One region of the Anaerotruncus massiliensis (ex Togo et al. 2026) genome, then DNA from elsewhere that is predicted to be linked to it. Evidence: predicted binding sites of a transcription regulator. Region 1 holds the regulator's gene; the other holds the start of a gene.

Region 1 (4,866 bases):
AGGGGGAGCCATTCGTTGGTGCATATGACGCTGAGGTCCCACCCGTTCCCATCCCGAACACGGAAGTTAAGCTCAGCGGTGCCGAAAATACTTGGAGGGAGACTTCCCGGGAAGATAGGACTGTGCCGGCGCAAAAAGCAGCAACAGCAATGTTGCTGCTTTTTCTTTTTCCCGGCCGCGGGCCCTTGCACCGGGGGGAGCGGAGTGATAGGATGAAAGAGAGCTGAAAAAGAACGGAGCGGATGCGATATGGCCAACCTGACCGTTACGCTGGAAACGATGGAAGCGCAGGAAATCCACGGCGTCTGGGGCAAATCGAGCGACCGGACGGTCTCGAAGGATATCCCCCGCCTCTCGGCGGAATATTATCAGGCCGTCGGGAAAAAAGAGGGGGAGGTCCTGCCCCTTTATGTCCTCTCCCGGAATTACGACCCGCGGACGGAGGCGTTCGAGCTTTTGATTGCGGGGAATTTTGCGGCCCCGCCGCTCGCCGCCTTCACGCTGGAGGCGGGCCTTTACGCGCGGATCACCGTCCGCCCCAAGCTCGGGTTTCTGTGGGGCCCGGCGGTGGGGGAGGCCAAGCGATATTTCTATACGAAGTGGCTTCCCGGGAGCGGCTATGCGGCGCGCAACCTGGAATATGAGCTGCACACCGAAAAGAGCGTGGGCAAAGCCCCGTCGATCGACCTGCTCTTCGCGGTCCGCGGCAAGGACTGAGACCCAACGGCTAAAAAGAAGCCCCCCTTGCGGGGGGCTTCTTTTTTAGATGACGCCGAACCGGCGCAGCGCGTTTTGGATACCGTCGTGGTCGACGTCGTCGGTGACGTCGTCGGCGGCCTGCCGAACCTCCTCGCCCGCGTTTCCCATCGCGACGCCCACGCCCGCGAAGCGCAGCATCTCGATGTCGTTGCCGCCGTCCCCGAAGGCCATCGTATCCGAGGCCGGAATGCCGAAGTGGGCGAGCATCTTTTCAATCCCGATGCGTTTGGAGCCGCCGCGCGGGGTGATGTCGGAAAAGTAGGGGCTCCACCGGGTGGCGGCGCAGCCGGGCATCCGCGAGAGGGGGTAGGACTCCTCCTCGGGGGTGAGGAAAAAGTTGAGCTGGTAGACGTCGTGGTGGAGCGCGCGGTGGTAGTCCGCCACCTCGGGCAGCGGAAGATTCACCGCCTTGTGGGCCGAACGCATGTTGTCGTCGATCCGGTTGGCGTAGATCCGGTCCTTCTCCATGAAGAGGCAGGGGAAGGGATCGCGGTCGAGCAGCTCCACGAGTGCGCGGATGTCGGCGGGGGGCACGCAGTTCTGGTGGACCATGCCCTCCCGCGTATAGCAGTACTGCCCGTTGAGCGTGATATAGCCGTCGTAGGGGAAGTCGCCGAGGATGTGCCCCTCCTGCATGACGGAGGTGTGCCGCCCGGTGGCGATGAAGAGGAGGACCCCCTTCCGGCGTGCCTCGTCGAGCGCGCGCCAGGTGCTTTCGGGGATGCGGTGGGTCGAAAAGCTCACCAGCGTCCCGTCGATGTCAAAGAAGATTGCCCGAATCAAGCAGAAACCCCGCCTTTCCGCCGCCCTCGGCGGCAAAAGTTTCAGAACTCCCGGTAGAGGGCGGCCACCCGCCCGAGGACGACCACATGGTCGGTATAGATCGGCTCCATCGCGTCGTTCTCCGGCTGGAGGCGGTAGCCGCCGTTCTCCTTGTAAAAGCGCTTGACGGTCGCCTCGTCGTCCACCAGCGCGACGACGATCTCGCCGTTGCGGGCGGTCTCGCAGCGCCGCGCCACGATCAGGTCGCCGTCGAAGATGCCGACGTTGATCATGCTGTCCCCCCGCACCCGCAGGGCGAAGAGCTCCTTCGCGTCCCCGTGCAGCGCGACGGGCAGGTAGTCCTCGATGACCTCCTCCGCCAGGATCGGCTGTCCGGCGGCCACCGTGCCGACGACGGGGACCCGCGTCACCTCGCTGTGGGGCAGGCGGATCGAGCGGTTGAGGTTGTCCTCCCGCAGGATGTACCCCTTCTCCTGGAGGCTCGTGAGGTAGCGGTGCACGGTCGAGGTCGATTTGATCCCCAGCCGCGCGCAGATCTCCCGGACGCTGGGGACCACGCCGGCGTCAATCGATGTGCGGATAACCTCGAGAATGTCGGCCTCCCGCGGTGACAACTGCTGCATATGGGCACCTCCCGCATGGTTTGTTTTCGGTTCCAGTATAGCAGAAGACGTCCCAAAATGCAAACGTATGTTCTAAAAACTTTAACAGGATGAAACGGGTGTTACCAATATTCAAATTTCGTTTATAAAAAGAGTGACTTTTTTTTAAAAAGTAGCCATGAATCCTTAACAAACCACCCGGAAAAATGGTTATAATAAAGATGTACTCAAGATTAGCCGCAAACATTTTGAGTATCTCTACCCTCCTCAAAACACACCTCAAACAGCTTGGACCGGATGTTGCAGAGCATCCGGCCCTTTTTTTGCGCCGCGAGGGGTCCGGGCCGCCCGCTCAGATGGGCAGGCCGAGCACGCCGCGTGCGAGCCAGACGAATGCGCCGAGCAGGAGGACGAGCACCGGCTGGTGCAGCAGGTAGATCCAGAGGCTTTTGCGCCCGACCGTCTGGAGGGCGGGAAGGCGTCCCCGGTAGCAGAAAGAGGGCAGCCTGCCCGCGCGCGCCCACACCCCGAGATAGGACCCCGCGAAAAAGAGAAGGGTCCAGGGGAGGATGGGGAAGTAGTCGGCGGATTCAAACCAGGGCTGGGGAAACCCGAGGGGGAAGAGCCAGGGGCTGGCGGTGTACCAGCTTTCGGGCAGCTGCGCGGCGAGGGGCGGAAAGCCGAAGACGCCGTCCGGCACCCTCCGGCAGAAAAAGAAGAGGGTGAAAAAGAGAAGGAACCCGGCGGCGGTGGGAATCCGGTCGAGCAGGGGGCGCAGCAGCGCGAAGAGGACCATGCTCGCGCCGAGCAGGTGGAGGATGCCAAAGCGGTCGGGCACCATCGGGAGCAGGCCGGTGACGAGGGTGATGAGCAGCCCGCAGGCGAAGCAGGCGAGCCCGCGCCGCAGGTTGCTGCGGGAGTAACGGGAGACGGCGCCCGAAATGAAGACGAAGAGCCCGGCGAAGAGGGGCTGCAGGAACTTCTGGAGCAGCGGCGCGTCGAAGATGGGGATGCTGACGCCGTAGACGGCGATCAGGTCGAAGGCGCCGTGGTAGATGACGACCAGCAGGATGGACAGGCCCCGCAGCTCGTCGAAGAGCAGGACGCGGCCGGGTTTCCCGGCGGAGTGGGACTGGGGCATGGCGCAAACCTCCTTGGCGAAAATGGAAAGGAACCACCGGTTCCGGCGGCGCGGCCGAAAACAGGAAAAAATTCCCTGCCTGCATTATAGCACAGCCGCGGGCTTTTGGGGAACTTCCGGCGGCAAAACGGCGGAAAACCCGCCGAAAGCCGGGGCGGGCGCGGGCCCGTCCTCCGGACAGGATAGCATGTCCGCGCCGCGAAAACGCGGCAAAAAAGGGGCCTCGCGGCCCCTTTCCCTCAAATCTTCGGAATGTACTGGTCGATGACGTCCCGCGCGGCGTCGGTGTCCGCGAGCATGAGCATGATGAGATAGCCGCCCTGCTCATAGATGACCGCGTCCTGCGCGATCTGGTGGGCGTCGTAGACGTCGTAGTTTTCAAACTCCTTGGCGCGGTTGAGCTTCACCTGCTCGAGCGCGTCGCGCACCTTGGGTTCCATCCCCTCGGACGGCTTGAGGATGAAGACGTCGGCCAGCCCGAAATCCCCCGAGGAAAAACGCACCCAGTAGCTGTCGAGCATCGAGACGTCGAGGAAAAATTTATCGGTCAGGTCGTCGTCCGACGCGTCGGCGAGCCCGCGGACGGTCACGTTCTCGTAGATTTTTTCGATCGCCGTTTCCGGTTCGGCGGTCTCCACAAGGGGACCGGCGCTTTCGACGGCGGCGTCCTGCCCGGGCCCCTCCGAACGGCAGCCCGTCAGGCAGAGGAGCAGCGCGCAGAGGAGCGCGATGGTTCTTTTCAAGGCGGAAGCCTCCCTTCCGGCCGTTTCGGCACCTTTTAAGTATAACGGATTTCCCCGGTTAGTCAAGCGGGCCGCCCGGGGCGCCCGCGTTCTTGCAAAAACCGCCGCGATTTGCTATCATTAGCAAAGGCGATTCTATAGGGAAAGGGCGTTGGACATGGATACGTTTTGGGGACTTTTGATCTTTTTCGGCGTGGCGGTGCTGGCCGCCGGCGCCGCGCTGGTGCTCTACAAAAAACTGCACCCCCGCACGGAGGATTCGGAGCGTAGGAAGGTTTCGCGCGCGCTGCGCAGTTTTGCCGCGCCGCGCGGCTACAAGGTGATCGACAGCCCCGTGCTCGTCTCGAACGGGCTTTCCGGCTGGGCGGATCACATCCTTGTGGGTTATTTCGGCGTTCTGCTCGTCTATGACCTCTGCTACGCCGGGGAATACTTCGGCGGGCCCGACGAGGAGCAGTGGGTCATCGCGGACGAAGGCAAGCGGTATTCGGTGCCCAACCCGCGCAGGGCGGCGGCCCAGTGCTCCGGCCGGGTGCTCACCCTCTGCCGGGACGCGGGGCACCGGGTGCCGGTCGAGCAGGTGGCGGTCATCACCTTTAACGGCAAGAAGACGATCAGCTATATCAAATCTCCGGAGGTCATCAAGATGGGCAAGCTGCGCGGCTACCTGAACCGCGCGCGGTTCGACGAGGACCGCGGGGTCAATGTCGAGGCGGTGACGGCGGTGCTGGAAGCCGCCCGGAAGAATTGAGGGGAGTAGGGATGGAAGAACGGTATCTGCTGGAACTGCGCGGCGTCAGCCGCCGCATCAGCAGCGAATTTTATCTGCGGGGGATCA
Region 2 (4,866 bases), on a different contig from region 1:
TGCGGCGGAATATTTCTTTTCAAGCACCTCTAACATCTGCTCCTGCGGGTCGGCGTCGAGCAGCGAAACCGCCCACTCAATCTGCTCGGCGGAAAGGCCCTTCTGCCGCAGCTCCTGGCGGATGCGCAGCAGGCCGTAGTGTTTGCGTTCGCTGAGTTCCCGCGCGTACCGTTCGGCATAGCCGTCGTCGTCCACAAGGCCCAGCTCCTCCATCCGCTCGACCGCCTGTCCCGCGGCCTCGGGGTCCACATGGCGGGCGAGGCGGTCCCGAAGCTGGCTGGAGGTGTATTCCCGGCCGGACAGCATCGAAAAGGCGCGTTCCTTGGCTTTTTTGAGCTCCGCCTCGGCGGCGAGCCCGGCAAGGCGCTCCCCGTCGATCTCCGAACCGACCGAAAGCCCCGACGCCGCAAAGACGTCGGGGTGCATACTGAGCAGGAACTCATCGTCCCCATAGAGGGCGACGCGTCCCCGTTTTGTCATTCTGACGGCGGTCAGCTTCATTCGTCATCCGTCTCCACGTCGATGTTGACGCGAGCGGCCGGCGCGGCGGGCGCTTCCACAGGGGCGGCCCCGACCTTCACCGGCTTTTTGCCGCCGGCCGCGCGCGGGGATTTCAACAGCTTATCCGCGTTCTCGCGCACCTTTGCCTCAATCTCCGCCATGAGCTCGGGATTGGCCTTGAGATATTCCTTCGCGTTGTCGCGGCCCTGTCCGAGGCGGATGTCGCCGTAGTTGAACCACGAGCCGCCGCGGACCACGATGTCCAGCTTATTCGCCAGGTCGAGCACCTCGCCCTCCTGGGAAATGCCGGTGCCGTACATGATATCGAACTCCGCCTCGCGGAAGGGAGGCGCGACCTTATTCTTGACCACCTTGACGCGGGTGCGGTTGCCGATGATCTCGGTGCCGCTTTTGAGCGCCTCGATGCGGCGCACGTCGAGGCGCACCGACGCGTAGAATTTGAGCGCGCGGCCGCCCGGCGTCGTCTCGGGGTTGCCGTACATGACGCCGATCTTCTCGCGCAGCTGGTTGATAAAGATGACCACGCAGTTGGACTTGCCGATCGCGCCGGTCAGCTTGCGCAGCGCCTGGCTCATGAGGCGGGCCTGCAGGCCGACGTGGCTGTCGCCCATCTCCCCTTCGATCTCCGCCTTGGTGACCATCGCGGCCACCGAGTCGACGACGACCACGTCGATCGCACCCGAACGCACGAGCGCCTCCGCGATCTCGAGCGCCTGCTCGCCAGTATCCGGCTGGGAGACGAGCAGCGAATCGATGTCCACCCCGAGCGCCTGCGCGTAAACGGGGTCGAGCGCGTGCTCAACGTCGATGAAGACCGCTTCGCCGCCCATCTTCTGCGCCTGCGCGACGACGTGCAGCGCGACGGTCGTCTTGCCGGAGCTCTCCGGCCCGTAAATTTCAATGATACGCCCGCGGGGAACGCCGCCGATGCCGAGCGCGATGTCCAGCGAGAGCGACCCGGTCGGGATCGCCTCCACGTTGAGGGTGCTGTCCTGCCCGAGCTTCATGACCGCGCCGCGGCCAAACTGCTTTTCAATCTGCCCAAGCGCGGTCTCAAGCGCCTTCTGCCGGTCCTCCGCAGAGATGTTCTGCCTGCGCTCGCTCACAGGCCCCATTTTTTTATCCGCCATAGCCCTGCCTCCGCCATCAAAAATCGTCGCGCGGCGGACGGCCGCGCGGATATTCACTATTCGCATTATACACGACCGCAGGTCAAAAAGCAAGTACAATTAGAACATTTGTTCTTATTTTCCTGTGGACTTTTCCGCCCGTTCCGGGTATGATGGAGATACTGCTTTTGAGAGGGGGACGGGCGATGGAACGGGTATTTTCACTTTGCAGCGCGCGGGCGATCGCACGCGCGCAAAACCACCTCTACCTCGCGCCCCACCCCCTGCTCCGCCCCTGGGTGGCGCACTACACCTTCACCTTCCCGTCCGGCCCGCCGGAGGACGGGACCCTCGCCCTCATCCCCGACGCGAGCGGCTGTATCCTCCTATCGCTCGACGGAGAGGCCCGCGCCCTTGCGTGGGGCGCGACCACCGAAGTCGCCGTCGTGCGGCGGGATTTCAACGAGTCGCCCGTGCGCTTCTTTATCGAGTTTCTGCCCGGCGCGCTGGGCGCCCTGACCGGCATCCCGCAGGAGGAGCTGCGCGACCGCCGGTTCACGCTGGGCGAGGCGGACGCGGCGCTGGCCGCCGCCCTCGAAGCCGCCGCCGGCCGCGCGGCGGACGCGGACGCTCTCGCGGAGGAAACCGACCGTCTGCTGCTCGCCCGGTTTTCCGGACGTGCCCTGCCCGGCGCGGTGCGGGGCGCGATGCAGCGCCTGCGGGAGTCGTCGGGGATGCTGCCCGTCGGAGAGCTGGCCGCCGAGAGCGGCTACAGTCAGCGACACCTCAACCGCCTCTTCGGGGAGACGGTCGGCATGAATGTCAAGACCTTTGCGCGGCTGGTGCGGGTCAACGGCGCCATCCGGCTGCTGCGGCAGGGCTCCGGTTCCCTCGCCGCGCTGGCGCAGGAGGCCGGCTTTTACGACCAGTCCCATTTTATCCACGATTTTTCGCATATCTGCGGGGTCGCCCCGGGCGCCTACCTGCAGAACCTGTCCGCTTTTTACAATGAAATTTTCAAATTTTGAAGTATGCTTTTAGCAAACCCCGCCGGCGTGCCGCGGCGCCCCTCCCGGGGCGCACGGGCCCGCCGGCCCCGCGCCGTGACCGCCCGCCGCAGGGCGGGCGGGGCCGCTTTGCGGCCCAACAAAACGGCTCTGCCGTTTTGGTCACGGCGCGGCCGGGCGGTACCATACGAGGGAGGCTGAAACCATGATTGAATCGAGATGCGGGCTGCTGTGCAGCGCCTGCAATTACCGGGAGCCGATGGGCTGCAAGGGCTGCACGGCGATCGAAAAGCCCTTCTGGGGCGACGCGTGCCCGGTGAAATCCTGCTGTGAGGCAAAGGAGCTGGAGCATTGCGGGACCTGCGGGGAATTCCCCTGCGCGCTGCTCACCGGCTTTGCCTACGACCCCGACCAGGGGGACGACGGAAAACGGATCGAACAGTGCCGCTGCTGGCGCGACGCTGAAAAGGAGGCGGTATCATGAAATTTTGCGGACCGATGCTCTGTGTCCGGGACATGGAGGCATCCAAACGGTTTTACACCGGCCTGCTCGGGCAGAAGCTCGTGCTCGACTACGGGGAGAATGTGACCTTCGACGGCGGGTTCTCCATCCAGGTGAAGTATCAGGAGATCTGCGGGCTGGACCCCGAGCGGTTCCCGACCCGCTACGGCGGCAACGACGCGGAGCTCTATTTTGAGGAGCCGGAATTCGACCGGTTCCTCGAAAAGCTCGCGGCATGGCCCGGCATCGAATACATCCTGCCCTGCCACGAGCACAACTGGGGGCAGCGGTGCGTATGCTTTTACGACCCCGACCGGCACATCATCGAGGTCGGCGAGCCGATGGACCACGTCGCCGCGCGCTTTTTGAAGCAGGGGATGCGCCCCGAGCAGGTGGCGGAGCGCACCATGTTCCCGCTCGAGATCGTCCTGAAAATTCAGAAGGCGATTGGGGAATAGCGGCGAAAAAAGAGGCCCGGACGCGCTGCGTCCGGGCCTCTTTTGCATCTGAAATCACCGGCTGGTGGCGTTGCGGAACGCCTGCCGGGTCGCCTTGATCTCGGTGAGGGATTTGACGAGGACCTCCTCGGTCTTGAGCAGGCAGTTGTCGGAAAACTCCTGCGCCGCCTGACGGATCTCGCGGGATTTGAGCTGCGCCTGGGAGAGGATTTCCGACGCCTTGGCCTGCGCCGCCTTGCTGACCTCCTCCTGCGCGATGAGGGTACGGGCGCGATCCTCCGCCTTGCGTACGATCTGCTCCGCCTCTTTCTTGGCGTTTTCGATGATGTCGGTGCGGTCGGAGACGATCGCCTTGGCCTGCTTGATCTCCGCCGGGATATTCAGGCGGATATCGTCGATCAGGTCGCGCACCTTGTCGGCGTCCACCACGCACCGGCCGCCCGAAAGCGGCAGGCTCCAGGAACGGTCGAGCAGTTCGTCGATCACGTCCAGAATTTCATCGATATTCATTCGGAATCCACTCCTTTATCGGTTATTCGTCAGCTGTTTCGGTTTCGGGAAATTTGATTTTGAGCCGCTCGACCACCGTATCCAGGATGATGGAGGGGACAAAGCTGCTCACGTCGCCGCCGAAGCGGGCAATCTGCCGCACCATGCTCGAGCTCAGGTACATGTTGTCGCTGCTCGGCGTGAGAAACACAGTCTCCGCCTGGGGCATCAGCTTGCGGTTGGTCAGCGCCATCTGGAACTCATAATCAAAGTCGGATACCGCCCGCAGGCCCTTGACGATGGCGACCGCGGACTTCCTACGAACATAGTCTATCAGTAAACCGCTGAACTTGTCAACTTCCACGTTGGGCATGTCCACGCAGACCGCGTGGATGAGACGCACCCGCTCGTCGAGGGAAAAGATCGGGTTCTTGTCGGGGTTGGCGCTCACCACCACGATCACCCGGTCGAAGAGGCTCGCCGCCCGCCGGATGATCTCCTCATGTCCCTTGGTGATCGGGTCAAAGCTCCCGGGGCAGATCGCCAGTCTTTCCATTCGTCATTCCTCTTCCTGTCGTTTTCTGTAGGTCGTGATCTTCGCCTTGCCGTATCGGTAGGTCCGGTGCAGCAGGAACTCTCCCGCCGCCTCCGGCAGCTCCTCGTTCTTTTCCGTCTCGCAGACGATGACGCCCGTGTCCTTCATGAGTCCCGCGAGCTTCGGCAGCACCGCGGGGATGAGGTTTTCACCGTAGGGCGGGTCGAGCAGGGCGATATCGAAC

What was found. Region 1 encodes LexA, which represses DNA repair genes until DNA is damaged. Its sites were predicted from a motif close to CNAACANNTGTTNG; they were not measured.
Region 2: a site for LexA is predicted at 1,754-1,767, ahead of recA (recombinase RecA). Genes of this name have one in related genera too.

Annotation. Positions count from the first base shown of each region.
Region 1 is NZ_JAPJQF010000083.1:45-4,910, forward strand. Features, by position in the region: rRNA gene rrf (5S ribosomal RNA) at 15-131, shown strand; gene RCI06_RS13870 (GyrI-like domain-containing protein) at 250-717, shown strand; gene RCI06_RS13875 (Cof-type HAD-IIB family hydrolase) at 763-1,542, opposite strand; gene lexA (transcriptional repressor LexA) at 1,584-2,165, opposite strand; gene RCI06_RS13885 (heparan-alpha-glucosaminide N-acetyltransferase domain-containing protein) at 2,497-3,285, opposite strand; gene RCI06_RS13890 (DUF4358 domain-containing protein) at 3,525-4,028, opposite strand; gene RCI06_RS13895 (nuclease-related domain-containing protein) at 4,186-4,779, shown strand; gene RCI06_RS13900 (ATP-binding cassette domain-containing protein) at 4,791-4,866, shown strand, end outside.
Region 2 is NZ_JAPJQF010000073.1:244-5,109, forward strand. Features, by position in the region: gene RCI06_RS13495 (regulatory protein RecX) at 1-501, opposite strand, end outside; gene recA (recombinase RecA) at 498-1,652, opposite strand; gene RCI06_RS13505 (helix-turn-helix transcriptional regulator) at 1,838-2,659, shown strand; gene RCI06_RS13510 (DUF3795 domain-containing protein) at 2,844-3,122, shown strand; gene RCI06_RS13515 (VOC family protein) at 3,119-3,598, shown strand; gene RCI06_RS13520 (ATPase) at 3,653-4,108, opposite strand; gene coaD (pantetheine-phosphate adenylyltransferase) at 4,131-4,643, opposite strand; gene rsmD (16S rRNA (guanine(966)-N(2))-methyltransferase RsmD) at 4,647-4,866, opposite strand, start outside.